Regions from separate parts of the Planococcus sp. FY231025 genome, predicted to be linked through region 1. Evidence: riboswitches for the same ligand, from Rfam matches in the RefSeq annotation. Region 1 holds a riboswitch; each other region holds the start of a gene.
What was found. A riboswitch is a leader RNA that binds a small molecule or an ion and turns the genes downstream of it on or off. The one in region 1 is predicted to bind lysine.

Region 1 (4,213 bases):
CTGCGCGTCTAGCTCGATGCACACCGAGTCCGGGCGCTCGGCTTCGATGACTTCTTTGACCTGCACGGCGCTTTGCCGCGACACATGCGCAGTTCCGATCAGGATGAACTCGCGCCCGTCGATATGGAGGCGCGTAATATTATCTTCATGCATGGGGTTACTTCCTTCATTAGAGTTAAATTTCCTTCCGCGGCACCGCGAAAAGACTGTCTATTTCAATAATGAATCACCTGAGGAAAAATATCAACGCCCGGCCCTTCATTTTTTCAGATTTCACAATTGTTCCGTTTACAGATTGCGTACGTTGAACGTATTGCCGTTTTGGATGTCGCCGTATTCAAAGCCGCGGTAGAACCAGCGCTGGCGCTGTTCGGAAGTGCCGTGAGTGAAGCTTTCCGGCACGACATAGCCGCGCGAACGCTTCTGGATCGTGTCATCGCCGACTGCGCTCGCTGCACGCAGCGCTTCCTGCAAGTCGCCTTCTTCAAGCACGTCCATGCCCTCCGCATGATGCGCCCAGACGCCCGCGTAATAATCCGCCTGAAGCTCAAGCCGCACCTGAAGCTTGTTGTATTCTTCCTCGCTCAGCTGATTGCGCATCGGCTGGACTTTTTCCATGACACCGAGCAAATTCTGCACATGATGCCCCACTTCATGGGCGATGACATAGGCCATCGCAAAATCGCCGGGTGCCTGGAACTGACGCTGCAGCTCTTCATAGAAACTCAGATCAATGTAAAGCTTCTGGTCTCCCGGGCAATAGAACGGCCCGACCGCCGATCCCGCTGTCCCGCAGGCCGATTCGACGCTATTGGTGTACAGAACGAGCGTCGGCTCGACATATTCAAGCCCCTCTTCCGCAAACACCTGCGACCAGACCGTCTCCGTATCCGCGAGGACGACCGACACAAAATCCGCCAGTTCCTCTTCCTGTTCCGTCGCCACATACGGCTCACCCGATTGCGCCGGCGCTCCGCCGCCCATGCCGTTCAGGACGGCGCCCGGGTCTCCTCCGAGAAACGCCACCAGCAGGAATATCAGCAAACCGCCGATCCCGCCGCCAGCGGCAATTGTTCCGCCGCCCACTCCTCTTCCCCTTCTGTCTTCTACATTTCCGCTCCCTGCTCTGCCTTTCCATTTCATCGCGCTTCTCTCCTCGCCTGTTAGCCTTTTTTCTTAAGCCTATACCCCGTTCCGTACTTCCCTTAACCCTCAAGCGAGCCGGTAGACCAAAAACCGTTCCCGGAAATCGGCTTCCGACCCGGGCAAAGCGATTTCCTGCACCCGCTCGAAGCCCGTGCGGTACTCCAAAAACTCGATATAATCCTCAGACGGGAAAAACAGGATCAGCTCGACAGGCCGCTGGATTTTCTCCACAGACCTCAGCACATTCTGCACCACTTTCATGAAAATCTGGACAGAAAACGGATTGAAGAAATAAAACCGGTTATCCTCAGGCTGTACGCGGTAATTCTCCGCAAATTCACATTGGAAGCGGATGCGCCCTGTTGCGCTGGGGGTCCTTTTTTCATAGCGGATCAAATTCTGCATCGCTTCCTCGAACAGGCCGGGGTCCATTTCAATACCCACAGCCTCACTGCCGAACAGGTGGTGGACGTAAAATGCAAGCCGCCCCTTGCCGCAGCCGAAATCCACGAGGCGGTCCCCCGGCGCCAGCCGGTAGGCCGCGAAAAGCTCGGCAAGCAAGGCATAAGGGGTCGGTTCATAGCGGTTGTGGTGGAGCGAGTCATGGAATCCCTGCTGGATCCCTTCAGTCCGTATGTTCAAATCGGCGTCTTGCTGGCGTTCATTCATCAACATTTCCCCTTTCCCTGTAAATTCCGCTGCGCTGCTATTGCAATTTTCGGCGGAATTTGGTAAAGTCTAGCTAATTCAATAATTTCTTGCTCCGGTCTTCCGGAGTGAGGATAGAGGTGCAAACACCATCAGTAGACAGCCCGAGGACGATGAGGTCCGGCGACGGCTGCTGAAAGGGGTTTTTGCCGAAGTGGAGAGGCGCTCATCGCCGAACCCGCTGGGCCTGCATTCAATAGATGCAGGACTGTCATATAGGAGACTATATGGAGGGCTATCTGATGCAAGAGCTGGGCGGTACACACACCGGTTCTATGGCAGCAACGAGACCCTCGTTGCTGTTTTTTTGTTTTTTTCGATAGACTCATCACCTCTGATTTTACTAAAAAAATGAGAAAAGGGTGGTATTTATGAATTTCGGACAAGTAGTAACAGCAATGGTGACGCCATTTGACGCCAACGGAGACATCGACTTCCCCGCAACTGCCGCATTGGTCGAGCACCTGATCCAAAACGGCTCGGACGCACTTGTCGTCGCCGGCACCACCGGCGAATCGCCAACCCTGTCAGCGGATGAAAAAATCGAGCTTTTCAAGTTTGTCGTTGAAACGGTCCAAGGCCGCATCCCGGTCATCGCTGGAACCGGCTCGAACAATACACGCGCATCGATCACCTTGACCCAAGGCGCCGAAGAGGCGGGTGTCGACGGCATCATGCTCGTGACGCCTTATTACAACAAACCTTCCCAGGAAGGCATGTTCCAGCATTTCCAGGCCATTGCGACTTCAACCCACCTGCCGGTTATGCTCTACAACATCCCGGGCCGCAGCGTCGTCAACTTGTCTGTCGACACAGTCGTGCGCCTGTCGGCGATCCCGAACATCGTCTCGATCAAAGAAGCGAGCGGAAACCTCGATGCTGCCGCTGAAATCATCGAACGCACACCGGAAAGCTTCACACTCTACAGCGGCGATGACGGCTTGACGCTGCCGCTTCTCTCGATCGGAGGAACCGGAATCGTCTCTGTTGCCGCCCACGTGATCGGCCGTGAAATGCAGGAAATGGTTTCAAGCTTCAAAACGGGTGATACGCAGAAGGCGGCCCAGATTCACCGGAAACTGCTTCCGGCGATGAACGCGCTGTTCGCCGCGCCGAATCCGGTGCCGGTGAAAACCGCACTCAACCTGACCGGCGTGCCGGTTGGCGGAGTCCGCTTGCCGATGGTGCCGCTCACAGAGCAGGAAACCCTAACCTTACAGGAAGCTTTAGCTCCTGTCGTACAAATGAAAGCCAAGCAGTCTTAATAAAAAAAGAAACCCGTTGAAGCGATGCTTCAGCGGGTTTTAAGGCTGTCGAGAAAATTCCTATAAAATGAATCCTAAAAAACGAATTTTTCACACCGCTTCGGCCGCTTAGGGCATGGCTTTCGCTATGAGCCGGGAAAAGTACCCGTCTCATAGCAAAACCCTTCTGCTCCTGCACCGCTGCGCTAGCTTCGTCGCAAATAAAATGGCCCAAACTGCTTTTGGGCCATTTTATTGCCTAGCCCGTGGACGCGCCGGCGCTGGTTTCTCTCTTATTAGCTGATAACTCTACCCGTTTTAACAGTGCTACCTCAGATATGGAGCAAAACGGCGGAGAAAACCGTACTGCTCCTTCAGCGCTGCGCGCTTCGTCGCAAAGACTTGCCCTCGCAGGCTTCGGGTAAGTCTTGCCTGCGGGAAAGCGAGACAGCCGAGACCCCGCAGGGAGCGAAGCGACTGAGGAGGCTTGGCGCTCGCCCGCGGCAAAGAGATGGCTCTAAGGAAGTTTGAGCCATCTCTTTGCGACGAGCGCATAGCGCGCAGGAGCACAGGGTTTTACGCAGCTGTTTTGCGGAATATCGGTTATTTATTTTAAAAGAAATTAAATCTATATCTTTCTCAACATGCTAGAAACCCGCCGAAGCGATGCTTCAGCGGGTTTTTTGGTTTTATTCGGATTCAGCGGCCAGTTTTTTGAACGCCTGCTTGAGGCTGCCGCCGAGGGCTAGTCCTCTGATGTCGACGCCAAGATTGGTGATGGTCTGGGCGATTTCAGGACGGATGCCCGTCAAGATGCCGCGGATGCCGACCAGTTTCAGCGATTCAGTCAGTTTGATGATCTGCTCTGCTACCATGGCATCGACTTTGACAACGCCGGACAAATCGATGATGAGTGTTGATACCTGAAGGCGCGAGACCGCAATCAGCGTTTTCTCCAACAGGTAATGGGCACGGTCCATCTCGATGTCGCCGACAATCGGCAGGATGGCGATTTCATCGTTCACCGGGACGACCGGCGAAGACAGCTCAAGGAATTGCTTCCGCGCATCGCTTAAGTTCTTCTGGTAAGCATTGATATAAGAGAAGCTATAGGA
Region 2 (4,213 bases), on a different contig from region 1:
GAGGTGAGGTACCTTTACGATTACAACAAGGAAGAACTGGCAGAAATCAGCAAAGCGGCAGAAACCCTCCAGCAGTCCGCTGAAAACGTCTATATCATTTTCAATAATAATTCAGGCGGACATGCCGCAGGCGATGCGAAAGAATTTCAGGAAATGAACGGCTTGGAGTTCACCGGCTTGTCCGATAAGCAGCTGGATCTGTTCGACGGTGGCCTTTAATGGAATTTCTCCTACTGGCAATCGCAGGATTGCTTTCAGGGATTGTCGGGGCGCTGATCGGCCTCGGCGGCGGCGTCATTTTGGTACCGGCTCTCTTATTCCTCGGTACGGCGCTGGCCTTTTTTCCGGATCTGACACCGCAGAAAATTGTCGGCTTGTCGGTGATCATGATGATTTTCACTGGCCTGTCTTCGACATTGTCCTATATGAAAGTCAAAACAGTCGACTACCGGAGCGGGTTCCTGTTCTTCATCGGCAGCGCTCCCGGGACCGTTATCGGCGCATTTGTCAACAAAGGCCTCGACTTGCCTTCGTTCAATCTATATTTCGGCATCCTGCTTGTGTTTCTGGCCCTGCTGCTGTTGATCCGCAACCGGCTGGAAGCGGTACATTGGTTTGTCGATAACGGGCGCAAGTATACTTTCAAGGATTCCATGCATAAAGAATACTTGTACGGCTATCCGGTTTGGTTCGCGCTGCTTTTGACGTTCGGCGTCGGTTTCGCCTCCGGCCTTTTCGGAATCGGCGGAGGATCGATCATGGTGCCAGCGATGATTTTGCTGTTCCTGTTCCCGCCGCATGTGGCGGTCGGGACGTCGATGTTCATGGTGTTCCTATCGGCGATCGTCAATTCGGTAACGCATATTTCCCTTGGCAATGTCCCTTGGATTTATACGCTTGCTGTAGTGCCTGCCGCGTATATCGGAGCCAAAATAGGCGCATCGCTTAACAAAAAGCTCCAATCGGAAACTTTGGTCGTCATTTTGCGGATCGCATTGCTGGTTCTCGGCCTGCGGTCCATTTACGAAGGATTATTCAGTTCTTAAAGAGGTGTAAGGCATGGGAGAACTCATTCACATTTATCATACAAATGATCTGCACAGCCATTTTTCGCATTGGCCGAGCATCCGGGCGCTTCTGCATGAACGGAAACGCTGGCATGAGGAAGCCGGCGATACCTGCCTGATCCTTGATATCGGCGACCACGTCGACCGTTCCCATCCATTCACGGAAGGGACGGCGGGAAAAGGCAATGTGGAATTGCTCAATGAAGCCGGCTACGATGCAGTGACAATCGGCAATAATGAAGGCATTACACTGTCCAAGGATGAACTAGACGAATTGTATATCCAGGCTGACTTTGATGTCATTGTATCCAACCTGTTTGAAGAAGGCGGCGGCCGGCCGAAATGGGCAAAGCCTTACGGGGTTCTGGAGACTGCGGAAGGGCTGAGAATCGGCCTGGTCGGGGCAACAGCAGAATTCACTCCGTTTTATCAGCGATTGGGCTGGGAAGTGACCGATGCGAAAGCATCGATCATTGAATCGGTCAACGCCATCAAGGAACAAACGGACTTCATTATATGCCTGTCCCATCTGGGCATCCGGGAGGATGAACTGCTGGCGGAGCTTTGCCCCGACATCGACGTGATCCTCGGCGCCCATACCCACCATATTTTCCACGAAGGGAAAACAATCGGCAGCACACTGCTCGGGGCGGCCGGCAAATTCGGCATGTTCATCGGGCATATCACTTTTGATCCGGCAACCGGTGAAACCGAAGCTGAATTGATCGATACCGCAGAATTGCGCAATTCGGAAGAGGGATTCAATGATGAATTGATTGCGGACGGCAAATCCCAGCTGAGCGAACCGATTTTTTACAACGAAAAAGAATTAAAAGCGGAGTGGTTCAAAGAGTCGGAACTGGCCGAGCTGTTCGGGGAAGCGATGCTTGAGTATTCCGGAGCAGACTGTGCGTTATTCAATGCCGGCTTGTTCATGGAGGGGATGCCGGTAGGGGTCGCGACACGCTATGATTTCCATAGGATGCTGCCGCATCCGATCAACCTCTGTCTGGTCGAACTGACGGGCGCAGAACTGAAGGAAATCTACCAGCAGTCGCTGAATGCCGAGTGGCCGAACATCGAATTGAAGGGGATGGGGTTCCGCGGTGCAGTCATCGGGAACATCGTCCATGTCAATCTGGCGGTCGAAGAGCATCGATTGTATGTCGGCGGTATTCTTGCGGACCCGGAAAAAGTCTATCAGCTGATTACGCTCGATATGTTCACGTTCGGCTATTTTTTCCCGGAGCTGAAACGGGCGCCAAAAACTTATTTTATGCCGGAATTCCTGCGGGATGTTTTCAGCCGGTTTTTTCAGGCAAAAGCAGTAAAATGAACGAATATTCGAAGTAGAGTTTCATTTGATTTCAATAAAATTCTGCGCTATGCTTTTAAGGAATTCAATATCGATGGGTAGAGGCTGCGAAGCTTATCAGTAGTATGCGGGAGTGTGACAACGTTGAACGCATATGAAAGGAAGTTTTGCCGAAGCTCTTTTTTCAGGTGTCAATGGAAAAAGTGCTGGGGGCATTCTGAAAAAGGATGTCACTGTCGTCTGTGATTTTACAGGCGAAGAGCTACAGGGTTGTTTGATGTTTTTATGCACAGACGAATTGTAGAAGGCTGATTGTATCCATTGGAGCGATCGGCCTTTTTTCTATCTTCTCTTCCATCCTTAAAAAAATAGGAGGGATTCATATGGAAAATACTATTTTCTCGATTTTGCCGCCGTTGGTAGCAATCATCATGGTGCTGCTGACCAAGCGGGTGCTATTGTCGCTCGGAACAGGTGTGGTGGCAGCCGCGTTGATCTTGACGTCGTTTGCGCCGGTCCAAGCTGCAAGGGAGATCTTCAATTCTTTTGCGGTCACGTTCTGGGACGAAGGCTTTAACGCCTATAATGTCTTTATCTTATTGTTCCTGCTGCTATTGGGCATCATCACTGCATTCGTCAGTTTGTCAGGCGGCAGCCGTGCATTCGCCGATTGGGCTTCTGCGCGCATCAAGACCCGCCGCGGCGCCAAGGTCTTGACGGTCGTGCTCGGCATGGTGATTTTCATCGATGACTATTTCAATGCATTGGCGGTTGGGCAAGTCGCACGTCCGATTACTGACCGTTATAAAGTGTCGCGGGCAAAACTGGCCTACTTCATCGATTCTACGGCAGCGCCGGTCTGCGTCATCTCACCGGTATCGAGCTGGGGAGCCGCGATCATTGGAATCGTCGCCACAATTCTTTCAGCGCAATCTTATGTTCAGATGTCGGCGCTTGAAGCGTTCATCTGGATGGCACCGATGAACTTCTACGTCATTGCGACGCTGGCCATCGTCATTTTCGTCGCCATCCGCGACGTCGACTTCGGGGCTATGAAAAAGCATGAAACGCGCGCAATCACGACTGGGGAATTATACGATGCAAACAAAACCATTCCAGGGGAAATGAAAGAAGAGTTCCCGGCGCACTCGCATGGAAAAGTGACGGATCTGCTCCTGCCGATCCTCTTGCTGATTGCCGGTACGATCGGGGCGATGGTCTGGACCGGCTACCAGAATGCCGGACAAACATGGGACGTCTGGGCGATCTTCGAGAATACGGATGTACCCACATCCTTGATGGCGGGCGGCCTTTTGGGTGCTGTCGCATCCATCCTGTTGTATGTGCGCCAATTCAAGCAAAATGAAACGGCGAAAGCATCCTGGGTCGGCAAAGGGATTGTCGAAGGACTTCGCTCAATGATCGGCGCTGTGCTGATCCTGATTTTTGCTTGGGCACTCAGCTATTTGATCGACGCATTGGAAACCGGCGCGTATCTGGCGGATGTGGTGACAAAGAATAATATTCCGACCGAAATCCTGCCGGTGCTGCTGTTTCTTTTAGCCGGAATCATGGCTTTCTCGACGGGAACTTCATGGGGCTCTTTCGGGATCCTGCTGCCGATTGCCGGCAACATCATGGGGCAGGCAGCGCCTGAACTTCTGCTGGCAACATTGTCAGCTGTTCTTGCCGGCGCTGTTTTCGGAGACCATTGCTCGCCGATTTCCGATACGACGATCCTGTCTTCTACAGGGGCAGGAAGCAACCATATGGACCACGTATTGACCCAGTTGCCATACGCTTTGACTGCAGCCGCAATCGGATCAGTGGG
Region 3 (4,213 bases), 390 kb from region 1:
CGTCGATCCTCTTCGGGGACGCGAGGTTATTATAGAAATAAGCCCAGTTTTCAGGATTGATCGTATACTGGAAAACATCTTCGAGCGGGGCATTGATGAAAATGCTTTGGTTTGTATGCGCCATGGAACCGTTCGCCTCCAATAAAATAGGGTATACATTTAAATTAACATAAAATTCTAATAACTTCATGTTATTATTGAAAGGCCAGCAAAAGGGCTTCGGCTGCCGAGTATTAAAACACTGCTGGAAAACGGTTGGGTGTATACTTGGATAGGAGGCTTGGAAATGCCAGGCCGAAGTACAAAGTAACCTTAACGAATGCTGCCGGCAGAGTATGGCGGCGGCTGTACAAGGAACTTTTGGAGGAAAGAATCATGTTCAGCAATATAACAGTCGAAGAGCTGGTCCCGGCAATCGAAAATGGAGGAATGGTCCTGATCGATGTCCGGTCACCGGCTGAATTTAAAAATTTCACGATTCCCGGAAGCATCAATATCCCATTTTTTGATGACGCGGAGCGGGCGGAAGTCGGCACGCTTTATAAACAGGTCAGCGTGGAAGCTGCAAAAGAGCGCGGACTGGAAATCATTTCTGCAAAGCTGCCGGAATTTATCCGGCAATTCAAAGCGCTCGAAGGAGATCTGACGGTTTTCTGCTGGCGCGGCGGAATGCGAAGCCGGACCACCGCTACGCTATTGAGTTTGATGAATATCCATTCGCACCGCTTGGAAGGCGGAATCCGCAGCTACCGGAAATGGGTAGTGGCGCAGCTGGAGGAAATGGCGGCTCCCTCCCGTGCGTTCGTGTTGAACGGCTTGACGGGCGCCGGAAAAACGAGAGTGTTGAAGGCATTGGAGAAGGAAGGCTTTCCGGTCATCGATTTTGAAGGGATGGCGAACCATAAGGGGTCCATCTTCGGCCAGATCGGCCTCGAGCCGCATAACCAGAAAGTGTTCGATTCGCTGCTTGTCCATCGGTTGAGAAAGTTGGCAGATGCTCCGTATGTGCTGTTTGAAGCAGAAAGCCATCGGATCGGGAAAGTGGTGATCCCGCCGTTTTTATGCGATTTGAAAAACCGGAGCACGCATTTGGTCATCGAAATGCCGATGGCTGAAAGAGTGCAGGAAATCATGGAAGATTACCGTCCGAGAGAGTATGCCGCAGAATGCCTCGAGGCGTTCCACCGCATAAAGTCCCGCATCCGCGTGCCTGTTGCAGGGCAGATCGAAGCGGATTTGGAAACGGGGCGCTTCCCGTCGGCCATCCAATTGCTGTTGGAATACTATTACGATTCCCGCTACAAGCACACGGAACATCAATATCCGGATGCGCAGAAAAAGTTCCTGCAGGTAGGCAATGTGGAAGAAGCCGCGCGGGCTGTCAAAGGGAGCATCCCGCACTTTTCCGAAGGGCAGAGGGAGGCACGCGGAAATGGGGCCGGCGCTTGGCGGGAGAGCCCCGATTCAATCGAAGTCGGGCAATGAAAACTTAGATTGACAGGTAAAAAGCCTTATTGTAGACTATGAAAAACAAGTGAATATATAACCTCACTTTCCGGTGAGGTAGAGGCGCGGGATTTATTAGTCCATAGAAGAGTTTGAGAAGCAGGGATGCTATGGAGAAGGAAAGACCGCCGAAGTTTGTAATATTTCTCGACTATTACTTGCTGGGTCTGCAGTGAACAATTGCAGGACTGCCGCCATGGACTTCCCGGTCCATAGCGGAGCGCTATCTCGAACCAGGGAAAAGAGGATTTAGGGCAACTATGCATATAGCGATCTGAGTCTAACTCAGATCTTTTTTTGTAGCTGGTTGCCTTTTTTGTATATTCAGGAAAATGAGAAGTGCAGAAACCAAAGGGGGAAAAGGATTATGAAGAAGAAAACAGGATTGTGGTTGACGGCGATTCTTTCGGCCGGCATGCTGCTGGGCGGATGCGGATCGGAAGAAAGCGGCTCGACAGGCGGAGGAGCTTCAGAGGAAAGCGAAACATTCAAGGTCGGCTTGGAAGCGGCGTATGCTCCGTTCAACTGGACGCAAGGGGATGATTCCAACGGCGCAGTGAAAATTTCAGGAAATGCGGAATATGCCGGCGGCTATGACGTGGAAATCGCCAAGCGCATCGCTGAAGACATGGGCAAAGAGCTTGAAATCGTCAAAACGGAATGGGACGGTCTGGTGCCGGCTCTGACTTCCGGCAAAATCGATGCGATCATTGCAGGCATGTCGCCGACAGCCGAACGCAAAGAGACCATCGACTTTTCGGACCACTACTATACATCTGAACTGGTGATGGTCGTGAAAAAAGGCGGCGAATATGAAAATGCCACAAAACTCGCCGATTTTGAAGGGGCGAAAATCACGGCACAATTGAACACGTTCCATTACACCGTCATCGACCAGATCGAAGGCGTCTCTAAAGAAACGGCTATGGAGAGCTTCCCGTCAATGCGGGTAGCGCTAGAATCCGGCATGATTGACGGCTATGTATCGGAACGCCCGGAAGCGGTCAGTGCTTCTGCAGCAAATGAAAACTTCGCGATGGTGGAATTCGAAGACGGATTTGAAACGTCGGAAGACGATACAGCGGTGGCCGTCGGACTTGAAAAAGGAAGCGGCCTCGCCGAAGCGATCAATGAAACCTTGGCGGGCATTTCCGAAGAAGAGCGCCAGGAAATCATGGATACAGCAATCCAGAACCAACCAGCTGCGCAATAATGATGGGGTGGTGCCGGCTGCATGCACATGCGGCCGGCTTTACTTTTGCTTAGGAGGAAAACAATGAGTCTTGAATGGGTCATTACCATACTTACAGATAATTGGCCGATGTTCCTGCGCGGAGCAGGAATGACGCTGTTGATTTCGATCATCGGGACATTGATCGGCGCTGCCATCGGGCTGATCATCGGCATCATCCACACAATCCCGATGCCGGAGCGGGGCATTAAGAAACCGCTATTGAAAACGGTCAACGGGCTGCTTTCCGCCTATATCGAATTTTTCCGGGGCACCCCGATGATGGTGCAGGCCATGGTCATCTTCTACGGCTCGGCAATGGCATTCGGCATCGATATGGATGTCTTCACTGCGGCCATATTTATCGTTTCCATCAACACGGGAGCGTATATGGCCGAAATCGTCCGGGGCGGCATCATTTCCGTCGACAAGGGCCAATTCGAAGCGGCGCAAGCCATCGGGATGAACCATTTCCAGACGATGATGAACGTCGTCCTGCCGCAGGTGATCCGCAATATCCTGCCGGCCACCGGCAACCAGTTCGTCATCAACATCAAGGATACAGCGGTGCTCAGCGTCATCGGCGTGACGGAACTGTTTTTCCAGACCCGTTCGGTTTCCGGGAACAACTTCCGCTATTTCGAATCGTTCTTCATCGCCTGCGTCCTTTATTTCATCATGACGTTTGCCATTACGCTCCTCTTGCGCAAACTTGAAAGAAGGCTGGCAGGGCCGGCAAACTACAGCATGATCGGCGGATTGCCGATGCAAGTGGTGAACCCGGAAGACACGGAACACAAAATCAAAGAGTGACCGCGCCAAAAAGCTGAAATGGAAGAGGAGAGTTTATGGAAAAAGTGATCGAGATCCAGCATTTAAGCAAATCGTTCGGAACGCATGAAGTGTTGAAAGACATCGACTTTTCAGTGCATAAAGGCGAAGTGGTGTGCGTTATCGGCTCTTCGGGATCCGGGAAATCGACGCTGCTCCGCTGCATCAACCTGCTCGAGAAGCCGAGCGGCGGAAAAATCATCTATAACGGCGAGAACATCCTCGATGACCGCCATGATATCCACGCCTACCGCACGAAACTCGGGATGGTGTTCCAGCAATTCAATCTGTTCAACAACCACAACGTCCTGGCCAATTGCTCCGTCGGCCAGGTGAAAGTGCTGAAGCGCCGCAAAGAAGAAGCGGAAAAAGTGGCGATGAAATACTTGAATGTCGTCGGCATGGACCAGTACGTCAACGCCAAAGCCCAACAGCTCTCCGGCGGGCAGAAGCAGAGGGTAGCGATTGCGCGTGCGCTGTCGATGGAGCCGGACGTCATGCTGTTTGACGAACCGACTTCGGCCCTCGATCCGGAAATGGTCGGGGAAGTGCTGAAGGTCATGAAAGACCTCGCGAAAAGCGGCTTGACGATGCTCATCGTAACCCACGAGATGGAATTCGCAAAAGAAGTGGCCGACCGGGTCG

Region 2: linked by a shared signal. The riboswitch ahead of ACTL32_RS18475 (Na+/H+ antiporter NhaC family protein) and the one ahead of dapA (4-hydroxy-tetrahydrodipicolinate synthase) in region 1 are both predicted to bind lysine.
Region 3: linked by a shared signal. The riboswitch ahead of ACTL32_RS03865 (transporter substrate-binding domain-containing protein) and the one ahead of dapA (4-hydroxy-tetrahydrodipicolinate synthase) in region 1 are both predicted to bind lysine.

Annotation. Positions count from the first base shown of each region.
Region 1 is NZ_JBQJJG010000004.1:500,175-504,387, reverse strand. Features, by position in the region: gene ACTL32_RS05720 (TraB/GumN family protein) at 1-153, opposite strand, end outside; gene ypfJ (KPN_02809 family neutral zinc metallopeptidase) at 289-1,143, opposite strand; gene ACTL32_RS05710 (SAM-dependent methyltransferase) at 1,213-1,815, opposite strand; lysine riboswitch at 1,922-2,100, shown strand; gene dapA (4-hydroxy-tetrahydrodipicolinate synthase) at 2,226-3,119, shown strand; gene ACTL32_RS05700 (STAS domain-containing protein) at 3,788-4,213, opposite strand, start outside.
Region 2 is NZ_JBQJJG010000016.1:54,559-58,771, reverse strand. Features, by position in the region: gene ACTL32_RS18490 (DUF72 domain-containing protein) at 1-219, shown strand, start outside; gene ACTL32_RS18485 (sulfite exporter TauE/SafE family protein) at 219-1,046, shown strand; gene ACTL32_RS18480 (bifunctional metallophosphatase/5'-nucleotidase) at 1,060-2,403, shown strand; lysine riboswitch at 2,474-2,655, shown strand; gene ACTL32_RS18475 (Na+/H+ antiporter NhaC family protein) at 2,766-4,213, shown strand, end outside.
Region 3 is NZ_JBQJJG010000004.1:112,891-117,103, forward strand. Features, by position in the region: gene ACTL32_RS03855 (SRPBCC family protein) at 1-124, opposite strand, end outside; gene mnmH (tRNA 2-selenouridine(34) synthase MnmH) at 376-1,485, shown strand; lysine riboswitch at 1,557-1,740, shown strand; gene ACTL32_RS03865 (transporter substrate-binding domain-containing protein) at 1,874-2,719, shown strand; gene ACTL32_RS03870 (amino acid ABC transporter permease) at 2,783-3,550, shown strand; gene ACTL32_RS03875 (amino acid ABC transporter ATP-binding protein) at 3,586-4,213, shown strand, end outside.